One region of the Desulfofundulus luciae genome, then DNA from elsewhere that is predicted to be linked to it. Evidence: riboswitches for the same ligand, from Rfam matches in the RefSeq annotation. Region 1 holds a riboswitch; each other region holds the start of a gene.

Region 1 (3,817 bases):
GCTGCAATAATCATGGACAGGGTGGCAAAAAATACGGCTCCCAGTATGACCACACCGGCGGCTGCTGACAGGAGGGCCGGGTGCCAGTGCAGGGGTATGCCGGTTATGGACGCAAGCAGAAAAATAATGGTTACCTGGCTTAAGGCACGCACTCCGGCTGCCAGAGCTTTGCCCAGCACCAGCGCCACCCGGGGTATGGGCATGGCCAGAAACTTTTGCAGTATACCCATATCTCTTTCCCAGATAGTCGAAAGACCAAAGAAGATGGCTGTAAACATCACCGACTGCGAGAGAATGCCGGGGGTCATATAAGTCTGGTAAGTTACCCCGCCTGTGTCAAATCGCGTACCTTGCTGAAAGCCTGGCCGAAAATCAGCAGCCAGAGCACAGGCTGCACGGCCCGGGTGAACAGCTCGGTCGGTTCGTGGCGCAGCTTGCGCAGTTCCATTTCGACGATGACCAGCATGTCTGTTAGTGCCTGCAGCACTGTGCTGCCTGATTTTGCCGCCGGTTCAACCGAGGCGGCGACTGATGTGGCGAACCTGTCTGATTCCACGAAAATCTCCCCCTGCATCCAAAAAATTACCGGTAAAATAAGTAAATACATCATCCATGGAAGCACCGGGGTTACCCGTCATTGCCTTTAATTCTGCCGGCGTACCGGTAACCACCATTTCGCCACGATTAAGTATGCCAATTCGATTACAGACTGTATCGGCCTCTTCCATATAGTGAGTGGTAAGCAGGATGCGCTCCAGTCGCTTGACAGTGATGGTCACCGAGCTTGAGCCGGTACCCATGCGCACGGCAATGTCTTTGATCCGCTGTGGCCCAAACCGGTGCAGGATGTGCAAAACCCAGTACTGCTCGGGTGTAATCTTACCCTGTTTTACCGGGTGGGACGTCAAACGCCAGCAACGCCAGATTTGCCAGATTGCATCGGCAATTTTTTCAGTGAGCAACTGCTCGTTATTATTCATCACATCACCTGTCTTCCCAACTAAAATATACCATCAAAAAATTTGATGATCAATGTATTTCACATTTGGGGCGTAAAGTCGGTTATACTATCTTTGAAGAAGGACGGCCTGCATGCAGGGATTGCATGAGGTGGACTGAATAGTAACCTTCTCCGAAAAAATTTTTTTCTAAAGGAGGATTTGGTCGTTGGATATAGAAGTCATCCCAAAGTAGAAATTTTCATTTTAAATAATTCCGGTATGAATGGAAATGCTGGCCACGAAGGTCTGCCCCGGAATGGGAAAGACCTTTTGTGTTTTTAACAGTTAAATAATGTGGACGGGGTGTCCTGCTTCTCTGATGGGGGCCAGGCTGAAAAGGGAAGCCGGTGCAAATCCGGCGCGGTCCCGCCACTGTGAGGGGGAAGGAACCCACATAATGTCACTGTCCAGCACTCACCGATGATATTGATGAAACCTTAAGCTATGTTTTCATTATTTGTCAAGCGTGCCATTGGATGTTACGGTTCATTGGTGAGTGCTGGATGGGAAGACGTGGAGTTCCGATGAACCCGAGCCAGGAGACCTGCCCCGTTTTTTCACCATGCTGCCTACGCGGATAGGGATGTGGTAGGTCTGATTTTCCCTACCCCCGCTTTATGCGTAGCGGGGGTTTTTGATTGCCCGTTTTTAATTGCCAGGAGGAACCCCGGCATTATATCTGGCCGGACGGTCGGAAATTTCCGGGTGGAAAAGGAGTTTCTTGATGAGGTGTTAAAGATGCCGGAAGAAGTCAGGGTGGCTTTAATCCATGCAGCCATCAAGTGGAAAAATAAGGAACATAACCTGCGGCGGTTGCTGGCCTTAAATGAAGAGGCTGCTGCCGGCGGTGCCCGGATCATTATAAACCCCGAGTTGGCCACCACGGGTTATACCTTTGAAAGCAGAAGGGACATTTCCCCCTTTGTGGAGACCGTTCCCGGCCCGACCACAGAATTGTTCGGCGCCCTGGCCCGCCGGTACGGGGTCTACATTTGCCTGGGGCTGCCGGAAGTGGATTTAAAATCGGGGATTTATTATAACACCGCAGTGCTCATTGGCCCGGACGGCCGGGTAATGGGTCAGCACCGTAAGCTGGCCCCTGCCTTTAAGGAAAATCTCTGGGCGGCCAGGGGTAACCTGCCCGTGCTGGTGGCAGAAACCTGCTTTGGTAGAGTGGGTGTGCTCATCTGTGCCGACACATACTGGTACAAGGCGGCGCGAATGGCTGCCCTGAAAGGTGCCCGGGTGCTGCTGATCCCGGCCAACTGGCCGCCCCATCACTACCCGCCGGAAGTTTTCTGGCGTGCCCGGGCTCTGGAAAACGGAGTTTATGTACTGGCCTGTAACCGTACGGGTCAGGATAAAAGCATGAACTGTAATGCGTCACAATCGTTCATCATTGGCCCCGACGGTAGCGTTTTAAAGGAAGTACAGTCTGCTAATGACACCATCCTTTATGGCACGTTGCCATTAAAAAACGGGAGATTTTTTACCCCCGGGGCCGGTGTCCTGCTGGGCGACAGGCGACCGGAATTCTATGCCGGTATAACGCTGGATACCTTTTCCCAATTTGAACCGGAGGCGCTGCTGGGGTTGTCCGCAGGAAAGGAGTTTGCCGTAGCCACTGTTCAGTTTGCTCCACAGGCTGGAGAGCCGGTGAGAAATATCCGGCGCATTTTGTCATTCCTGGACCAGGCCGCAGACCTGGCTGCCCGCAGGGGGATGAAGCTCGACCTGGTTGTTTTTCCGGAACTTGCTGTAACAGGGGCCATATCTCAACCAGCACAGGCAGAAGAACTGGCCGAACCGGTTCCCGGCCCTGTTACCGGGGCTGTTATCCGGAGGGCAGAAAAGCTGGACCTGTATGTGGTGATGGGGGTGTTAGAAAGGGAAGACAGTCAACTGTTTAACACTGCCGTGTTGATCGGTCCGGCGGGATTGCTTGGAAAATACAGAAAGATACACTTAAGTCCCTCCGACAGGGAATGGGCTCGCCCCGGGCAGGAAGATTTTTGCTTTTTTGACCTCCCCTTTGGCAGGGTGGGCATTTTACTGGGGCATGACCTGTTTTTCCCGGAAAGCCTGGAGAGTCTGGCCAAACAGGGGGTGGATGTGCTCTGCGTTCCCGCCCTCTGGAATGATGAAAAAAGCCAGTTTATCTGGGAAGCCAGGATAGCCGAACAAATGCACCTGGTGGTGGCCAACCAGTGGGGGTCCAGTGGTTCTTTTTGTGCCCTGGGCGGCAGCTTAATTTACAGTTATTCCCGGTACTCTGAAAGGCGCGTGCGGCTGGTGTCTCCTGTCAATGAGGACAGGATCAACATTATGCTTTTAAACCCGCAGGAAACCAGGCAGAAGAAGTTCCTGGAAAAGGTGGATTATGACCTCCTCCTGACACATTACAAACTTTTTTAAGAAGAGGGGCGAGAATGGGATGAAGCTTAGAATATTGTTTTACACGGCCATTGAGGGTGAATTGGGCAGCCTCAGTAATGCCGTCAGGAGCGTGCACCGGGAATACGGTCCGCTGGTGGAGGTTCTGGCATACGCAAAGCGGGATTTAACCGGCCCGGAAAAGGAAGCAGAGTTACTGGATACGGTTCACTGCTGCCACCTGGTGATCCTGCACCTGATGGGTGGGCCTGACTCCTTACCCTCTTTTGACCGGGTAACGGCTCTTGCCAGAGAACAGGCCATACCTCTGGCCGTTCTGCCTTCGGTGGGGGATGATACCCGGGCGCTCCTGGGCTTGAGCAACCTTTCTGAAGAAGATTACCGGCTTGTCCGGTTATATGTTAGTTACGGCGGGGAAGAGA
Region 2 (3,817 bases), on a different contig from region 1:
GGCCAGGGGTCTGGGGCTGACCAGGGGTGGGGAAACCATCCTTTATACCGGCAGGATGTATCAGCTCATTCCCTACATCGAGGCGTTGAATAAGGTCCAGGAAAAGATTGAGGATTCATGGATCGCTGACTTTGTAAAGGTAGGAAGGGTCATCAACAGGTTTATCAATGTAGCGGGTCTTCTGGCCGTACCGTCCAGAAACATGCAGGAGTCCTGCGGCAGAATACTGGTCAATATCGCACGGCTTTTAAGGCGGGCGGGAGTTGAGTTCGGTTATTTGTACGAAGAAGACCTGTACTCGGGGGCGCTTGTTTATGACCTGGGAGTGGACGATGTCCTGGAGGCCCACGCCCGTAGAGTAATGGATGTTTTTAAAAAATACCGGGTCAAAAAGGTCATCACCGTTGACCCCCACACCACCCATATGCTTCGTTCCGTGTACCCTAACCTGATCAAAGGATATGACCTGCAGGTAAAAAGCTACCTGGAAGTGCTGGTGGAGCGGGACCTGAAGCCCCGAAAGGAGCTCCGCCTGGAAGCGGTCGTCCACGACTCATGTTTATATGCCAGGCAGGAGAACGTGCTGCAGGAGCAGAGAACTTTGCTGGATAAAGCGGGCATTGACTTAAGGGAACCTGTGGATTCCGGAAAGTTCACCTTCTGCTGCGGCGGGCCTGCCGAATCTCTGTTCCCCAGGAAGGCAAAAGAAAATGCTAAAAAAAGGGTGGATCAAATCAAGAAGGTTTCTTTCAGGGCGGTGACCATGTGCCCGATCTGCCTGGTGAATTTGCAAAAAGCAGCCGGTGGAGAAATACAGGTGGAGGATATATCCAGCTACCTGGTACAGGCCTACTGCGGGGGATAGGATGAAGGTCCTCTTTATGCTGGAAGAAAAACACCGGTTCCACATCTTTTGTCCTCAACTTGCCGGTTAACTAAAATAAGGCACGGGGGTGCAGGCACATGAAAAAGACCATCATCGTCTTCAGCGGTGATCTTGACCGGGTTATGGCCGCCTTTATCATTGCCAATGGAGCTGCTGCCATGGGTGACGAGGTGACCATGTTTTTCACCTTCTGGGGATTAAACGTCCTGAGAAGGCCGGAGAAGGTTAAGGTAAAGAAGAGTTTTTTGCAGGCGCTGTTCGGCTGGATGATGCCCAGGGGTGCCGGCAAGCTGGGGATATCGAAGATGAATTTCGGCGGCCTGGGTGCAAAAATGATGAAGATCGTAATGAAGCAGCAAAATGTTACCCCCCTTCCGGAACTTATCCGGTTAGCCAGGGAGCAGGGTATAAGAATGATTGCCTGTACCATGTCCATGGACGTGATGGGCATAAGGAAAGAAGAACTCATCGACGGCCTGGAGTTTGCCGGGGTGGCCACCTACCTGGCCGAAGCCGACGAGGCCAATGTAAACCTCTTTATTTAGCCTTTGGAGGACCTGCGCTAAAAGGCCAGGTCTTCCATATTTTGGGGCGCGGGGAGGCAATGCCGTTTTTACCGGCAATTTTGCGAAGGGGTTCTGAGACTGAAGTTTTGGCAGTTTGTGGGCGGGAAAAATTCTGGACAGCGTATACCTGTTGTGTTATAATTTAGGCAATTGAATAAAGTGAACGGGTGCTCCCTGCCGCAAAAGGCAAGGATAGAGGGAAGTCAGTGAAAATCTGACGCGGTGCCGCCACTGTGAATGGGGAGCCCGCCACACAAAGCCACTGGCCCAGCACTCACTGATGAGGATGAGCGGCTATATCCAATGACACGCTTGTTCAGCAGGGAAAATGTAACAGTATGGTTTAACCGATGTCGCTGGTGAATGCTGGGTTGGGAAGGCGTGGTGGGGCAGTGATCCATGAGCCAGGAAACCTGCCCGTTCCTTTTCACCGTTTGTACCTACGGTCCATGGGGAGGTGAAAGATGTTAGAGTATGGACGCTTTTACCCCTGCACCCGGACACGCAGGGGTTGTTAGTTTTTTAAAAATGCCAGATTGCAGGAATAGGTGCTTTATCCCGAGGGATAAAGCTTAAAGGGTGATGTGGTCCACTGTCCGGGGAGCCCCTTCAACTTTTTTAAGGAAGCTCTGGGTGACTTGAGGGGGCTATGACCTGAGGGCAGCAGAGGACATGCCTATTCCACTCCTCATTATCTGTACCGGGGGAGCGGTGGAGCATGTCCTTTTTGTGTTCACACGGTTACATTACCCCCCGGCACCGGGTCGGGGGGTTTTCTTTGTACTGGTTGGGCGGGCCGTTTGCCGGGTGACCCTATTTCTTAAGGGAGGTATTTTTATGAGGAAGAATACGTGGGTCCTTTTATCCATTCTCTTTCTTCTTTTCCTGTTCTTTCCCCAGCAAAATGCCTGGGCCATGCACATAATGGAGGGGTTTCTTCCCTTAAAGTGGTGCCTTTTCTGGTATGTTTTGACCTTACCCTTTCTTGTTGCAGGTATCCTGTCCATTCAAAAAGCCGTAAAGGTTGACCCAGGTGTGAAAATGCTCCTGGGGCTGGCTGGTGCCTTTGCCTTTGTCCTTTCGGCTTTGAAACTTCCTTCTGTTACCGGCAGTTGTTCTCATCCCACCGGCGTCGGGCTGGGGGCCATACTTTTCGGACCATGGGCTATGAGCGTATTGGGCTGCATCGTATTGCTCTTTCAGGCAGTCCTGCTGGCTCACGGTGGTTTAACCACGCTGGGGGCCAACACCTTTTCCATGGCGGTGGTGGGCCCCCTGGCGGCCTATGTTCTTTTCCGGTTGGGCCAGAGGCTGGCCATGCCCCGGTGGCTTTCGGTATTTGTGGCTGCCTTTTTAGGAGATCTGTTAACCTATGTTACCACATCCATACAATTGGCTCTGGCCTTTCCCGCTTCCCATGGCGGGGTGGTAGCAGCCATGGTTAAGTTCATGGGTATCTTTGCGATAACCCAGGTGCCGCTGGCCATCAGCGAGGGGATTCTCACCATCATTGTTTTTAACTTCCTGGTTGCTCACAACCGCCGTGAACTGGAACAATTACGAGTATTATCCCGGGAGGTATAAGGATGAGAACTGGTGTGAAAAACCTGTTTTTGATTTTCATTGTCCTGGTGCTGGCTGTCTTTCCCCTGGTGGTGAATAAAAATGCTGAATTTGGGGGTGCCGATGGCCAGGCAGAGAAAATCATTGGAGAATTACACCCAGATTACCAGCCGTGGTTTGAATCCGTGTGGGAGCCACCCAGCGGAGAAATCGAAAGCTTGCTCTTTGCCCTGCAGGCAGCGCTGGGTGCCGGATTTATCGGCTATTTCATAGGATTCTACCGCGGATGGAGAGGGAACCACGTCAAGCAAAAGCAAACCGGGGAGTTGTTAGAGGAGAGAGATACTGGTGTTTAAAATTGACCAGTATGCATATACCAGCAGCCTGCGCCATGTTCATCCCGGAGAAAAATTTGCCTTTGCCATGCTTACCATGGGCATCTGCCTGGCGGCTTCAAGCATACTGGTACCTGCCCTGATCACCGGTCTGACGGCGGCGGCCATAATCCTGGGTGCCCGCATACCGGCCCGCTTTTACTTCAAACTTTTGCTGCTGCCCCTGGGTTTTCTGGTGGCCGGGTTGCTGGCCATCACCCTGACCATCTCCCGGGAACCCGACCCGGCTGTGTACGGGCTCGTTATCTGGGGGATCACCCTGGGTGTAACCATACCGGGCCTTTATCATGCCGGCCTGCTCTTTACCAAATCTCTGGGGGCCGTATCCTGCCTTTACTTTTTATCTCTAACCACCCCCATGGTGGAGATCATTTCTGTCCTGCGCCGGTTAAAGGTGCCTGCCTTAT
Region 3 (3,817 bases), on a different contig from region 1:
TACACACTTAATTATTACACATTACACATCTGTTGTCAAGTAATGCCACTGCCAATAAATGGACACTTACCCCCAAATGTGTAAAAAGTATGGTAAAATAATAAAGCATCAAAATCTCATCAACTGTAGCAGGGGTGTTTGTTTTGCGTATTGGTCGTTTTCATCACAGGGGAGAAATTTTCTACGGCATAGTTGAAGATGAGATGGTTCTACCGGTGGCCGATCCCTTTCAATCTTTGGAACCGGTATCCGGGCGGCAGTTCGCCCTGCCGGAGCTGGACCTGCTGGCTCCCTGCCTGCCCACCAAGGCGGTGTGTGTGGGGCTCAATTACCGGGACCACGCCCTGGAGCTGGGTATGGCCCTGCCGGAGGAACCGGTCCTGTTCCTGAAGCCATCCACCGCCGTGATCGGCCCCGGGGAACCCATTGTTTACCCGGCCATGAGCCGGCAGGTGGACTACGAGGCCGAACTGGCGGTGGTGATCAGGAAAAAGGCGCGGCACGTGCGGGAGGAAGAAGCGGTCGAGTACATACTGGGCTATACCTGTGCCAACGACGTTACCGCCCGGGACCTCCAGAAAAAGGACGGGCAGTGGACCCGGGCCAAGTCGTTTGACACCTTCCTGCCCCTGGGTCCCTACATCGTCACCGGCGTTGACCCGGGGGACAGGGAAGTTTCGCTCTACCTCAACGGGGAGCGAAAACAGCACTCCTCCACAGACCAGTTGATCTTTCCGGTATACCGGCTGGTTAGCTTTATCTCCCGCATCATGACCCTTTTGCCCGGGGATGTCATCCTTACCGGCACGCCTGCGGGGGTAGGGCCGGTGCAGCCCGGGGACACGGTGGAGGTGGTTATATCCGGCATCGGCCGGCTGGCAAACGTAATAGTGCCGGGCACTTAACTTATTAACTTAGAATTTCCCCCTCCCGGCCTCGTGCCGGCGGGGCTTTTTGTGTGCGCCCGGCTTCAATCAATCCAGAATTCCCAGGCGCAAAAGTATTCTTCCGGATGTTCATCGGGTGGACAGCAGATGCAGCGGGTTTTTATGCGCGGGTCTATGGCCCGGGCAAAGCCGGCATACTCCACCAGTCCGACAGTTTTGCAGGGGAAGTCGGGCAGGTTTTTTCTTTTGCGGGCGGACTGCACCCGGCAGTCATTCATGCGGAAAATGATCCGGTTTTCGTCCACATCAACGATTTCCTGGCGATTGAGCAGGGCGTACATGCGGTAGCCCAGTGCCTTTTTCAGAGCCGGGATGCCCCCGTTTTCCGGGATGCCGTGCAACTGCATGATCCGCCTGGCTTCATTCACCGTGAATTGTTCCCAGGCTGCCGCGTCGGCCCTGATGGCCGCATCCATACCACGCTCCCGCTCTACGGCCTGGAACCAAAGACCATCGTGGGCCAGCCAGCGTTTGGCAAAGTCCCCTAACACGACCAGCAATTCTTCCCTGGTAAGCTCGGAAAACTGGTTGGACATTCTCTATCTCCCTACCTTTCCCTTCCCGGATTATTAATAATTATTAATCTTTTAAAAATAATACCACATCTTTTTGGACATTTCTATAGAATCGATAGAATAAGATGATGTCAGGCCGCCGCCCCGGACGGTGCTTACCAACCTCTTTAAGATTATGTGCCTGACTGAAAAATTGTTCTTGATGCCCCGGGCCGGTTGTGGTAAAATAATAGCAATAACTGAATAGTCAAACAGGTGCCCCACAGGGGGAGAATAGGGAAGTCCGGACGGGTGGCATACCACCCGGAAACGGCGCGGTCCCGCCACTGTAGTCGGGGAGCTTATCCCGGTCACTGGGGTTTGGCCGGGAAGGCCGGGATAAAAAGCGATGATCCGTTAGCCAGGAGACCTGCCTGTTTGAGAGAATGGCTGCTCTCGCGCGGAAGGGCGGCCGTGCGCGGAGGATGATGGTAAAGTCCTCAGCCAGGTAAAGTTTTGGCTGGGGACTTTTTATTTTACTTCCATGGAGGTGGGTCGAAAATGCCAACGCAAATGGCCAGGGCCCTGGCCGGGGAGATTACCCCCGAGATGAAAAGGGTGGCCGAGCGGGAGGGGGTGGATCCGGAATTCGTCCGCCGGGGAGTGGCGGAAGGCACCATCGTCATACCCCGCAATCGCACGAGAAAGAACATCGATCCCGTGGGCATTGGAACGGGCCTGGCTGTGAAGGTGAGCGCCAGTGTGGGCCTGGCGGGGGAAGGGGACACCATCGAGGGCGAGGTGGCCAAGGTGCGTGCCGCCGTGGAGGCCGGGACGGACGCCATCATGGATTTGAGCGTGTGCGGGGATATTGACGGTGCCCGGCGGGCCGTGCTGGCCGCAACCACCACGCCTGTGGGCACCCTGCCCGTGTACCAGGCCCTGGCCGAAGCCCGGGAGAAGTACGGGGCGGCGGTCAAAATGAAGGTGGACGATATGTTCGAGGTAATCGAGCGGCAGGCGGCCGACGGGGTGGATTTTCTGGCCCTGCACTGTGCCACCACCTGGCAGACCCTGCGGGCGGCCAGAAAGCACCGCCGCGTCGATTACCTGGTCAGTCACGGGGGCAGCCACTTAATGGGCTGGATGATTTACAACCAGCAGGAGAACCCCCTTTATGAGCATTTCGACCGGCTGCTGGAGATCTGCCGCCGCTACGATGTTACCTTGAGCCTGGCCGACGGGTGGCGCCCCGGCTGCCTGGCCGATTCCCTGGACGCGGCCCAGGTGCAGGAGCTTGTGGTGCTGGGGGAACTGGTGGCCCGGGCCCGGCAGCAGCAGGTGCAGGTGATGGTGAAAGGGCCGGGGCATGTCCCCCTGGGGCACCTGAAGGCCACCGTGCAGCTGGAAAAGCAGCTCTGCCACGGGGCGCCCTATTTTGTCTTCGGTCCGGTGGTTACGGACATCGCTCCGGGATACGACCATATTACGGCGGCCATCGGCGGGGCCCTTTCGGCCTGGGCCGGGGCGGAATTTCTCTGTTATGTCACCGCCGCGGAGCACCTGGGACTGCCCGATGTGGAGCAGGTGCGGGAAGGGGTCGTTGCCGCTCGCATTGCCGCCCATGCAGCCGACGTGGCCAGGGAGCCCCGGGCGGCGCAGTGGGACCTGGAAATGTCCAGGGCACGCAAGGCCCTGGACTGGGAGAGGCAAATCGAACTGGCCCTCGACCCCGGCCGGGCCGGTGCCCTTCGCCGGGAGCGCAGCCGCGGTTCTCACCGGGCATGTGCCATGTGCGGCAAGTACTGCGCCATGCAGGTGGTAGGGGAATATCTGGGCAAAGAGCAGGGGGTGTGTTAGGTTATGACCCAGTTGTTGGCGGCCAGGGAGGGTCGCATCACGCCGGAGATGGAGGAGGCGGCCCGGCGGGAGGGAGTGGATCCGGAATTTATCCGCGCCGGGGTGGCCGCCGGTACAATTGTTATACCGAAGAACAGGTTGCGGAGAGGAGTCCGGACCTGCGCCATCGGGCGGGGCCTGCGGACCAAGGTGAATGCCCTCATCGGCACCTCCAGCGACCGGGACGACCCGGAAATGGAGGCCCGCAAGATCGAGGTGGCCGTTTCCGCCGGGGCCGATGCCATTATGGACCTCTCCACCGGGGGGGACATCGACGGCATGCGCTTCTTAAGCCTGGAAAGGGCCACGGTTCCCGTGGGAAGCGTGCCCATCTACCAGGCGGGCATTGAGGCTATCGAGAAGAGGGGCGGCATTGTGGCCATGACCCCGGAGGACATGTTTGAAGCCATAGAAAAGCAGGCCGCCGCGGGCATTGATTTTATGGCCATTCACTGCGCCCTGAATTTTGAGGTGGTG

The links. Region 1 has a riboswitch for cobalamin ahead of J2Z49_RS09870 (carbon-nitrogen hydrolase family protein). Riboswitches for the same ligand answer to the same signal wherever they lie in the genome.
Region 2: another riboswitch for cobalamin. It lies ahead of J2Z49_RS12260 (energy-coupling factor ABC transporter permease); the one in region 1 lies ahead of J2Z49_RS09870 (carbon-nitrogen hydrolase family protein).
Region 3: another riboswitch for cobalamin. It lies ahead of thiC (phosphomethylpyrimidine synthase ThiC); the one in region 1 lies ahead of J2Z49_RS09870 (carbon-nitrogen hydrolase family protein).

What each region holds. Positions count from the first base shown of each region.
Region 1 is NZ_JAUSUX010000015.1:44,161-47,977, forward strand. Features, by position in the region: gene J2Z49_RS09855 (ABC transporter permease) at 1-308, opposite strand, end outside; gene J2Z49_RS09860 (hypothetical protein) at 323-556, opposite strand; gene J2Z49_RS09865 (MarR family transcriptional regulator) at 513-980, opposite strand; cobalamin riboswitch at 1,286-1,567, shown strand; gene J2Z49_RS09870 (carbon-nitrogen hydrolase family protein) at 1,707-3,416, shown strand; gene cobN (cobaltochelatase subunit CobN) at 3,436-3,817, shown strand, end outside.
Region 2 is NZ_JAUSUX010000025.1:4,909-8,725, reverse strand. Features, by position in the region: gene J2Z49_RS12270 ((Fe-S)-binding protein) at 1-865, shown strand, start outside; gene J2Z49_RS12265 (DsrE/DsrF/DrsH-like family protein) at 964-1,431, shown strand; cobalamin riboswitch at 1,601-1,887, shown strand; gene J2Z49_RS12260 (energy-coupling factor ABC transporter permease) at 2,290-3,036, shown strand; gene J2Z49_RS12255 (energy-coupling factor ABC transporter substrate-binding protein) at 3,039-3,371, shown strand; gene cbiQ (cobalt ECF transporter T component CbiQ) at 3,364-3,817, shown strand, end outside.
Region 3 is NZ_JAUSUX010000003.1:3,334-7,150, forward strand. Features, by position in the region: gene J2Z49_RS02440 (fumarylacetoacetate hydrolase family protein) at 144-905, shown strand; gene J2Z49_RS02445 (DUF6125 family protein) at 971-1,483, opposite strand; cobalamin riboswitch at 1,699-1,893, shown strand; gene thiC (phosphomethylpyrimidine synthase ThiC) at 2,003-3,301, shown strand; gene bzaB (B12 lower ligand biosynthesis ThiC-like protein BzaB) at 3,305-3,817, shown strand, end outside.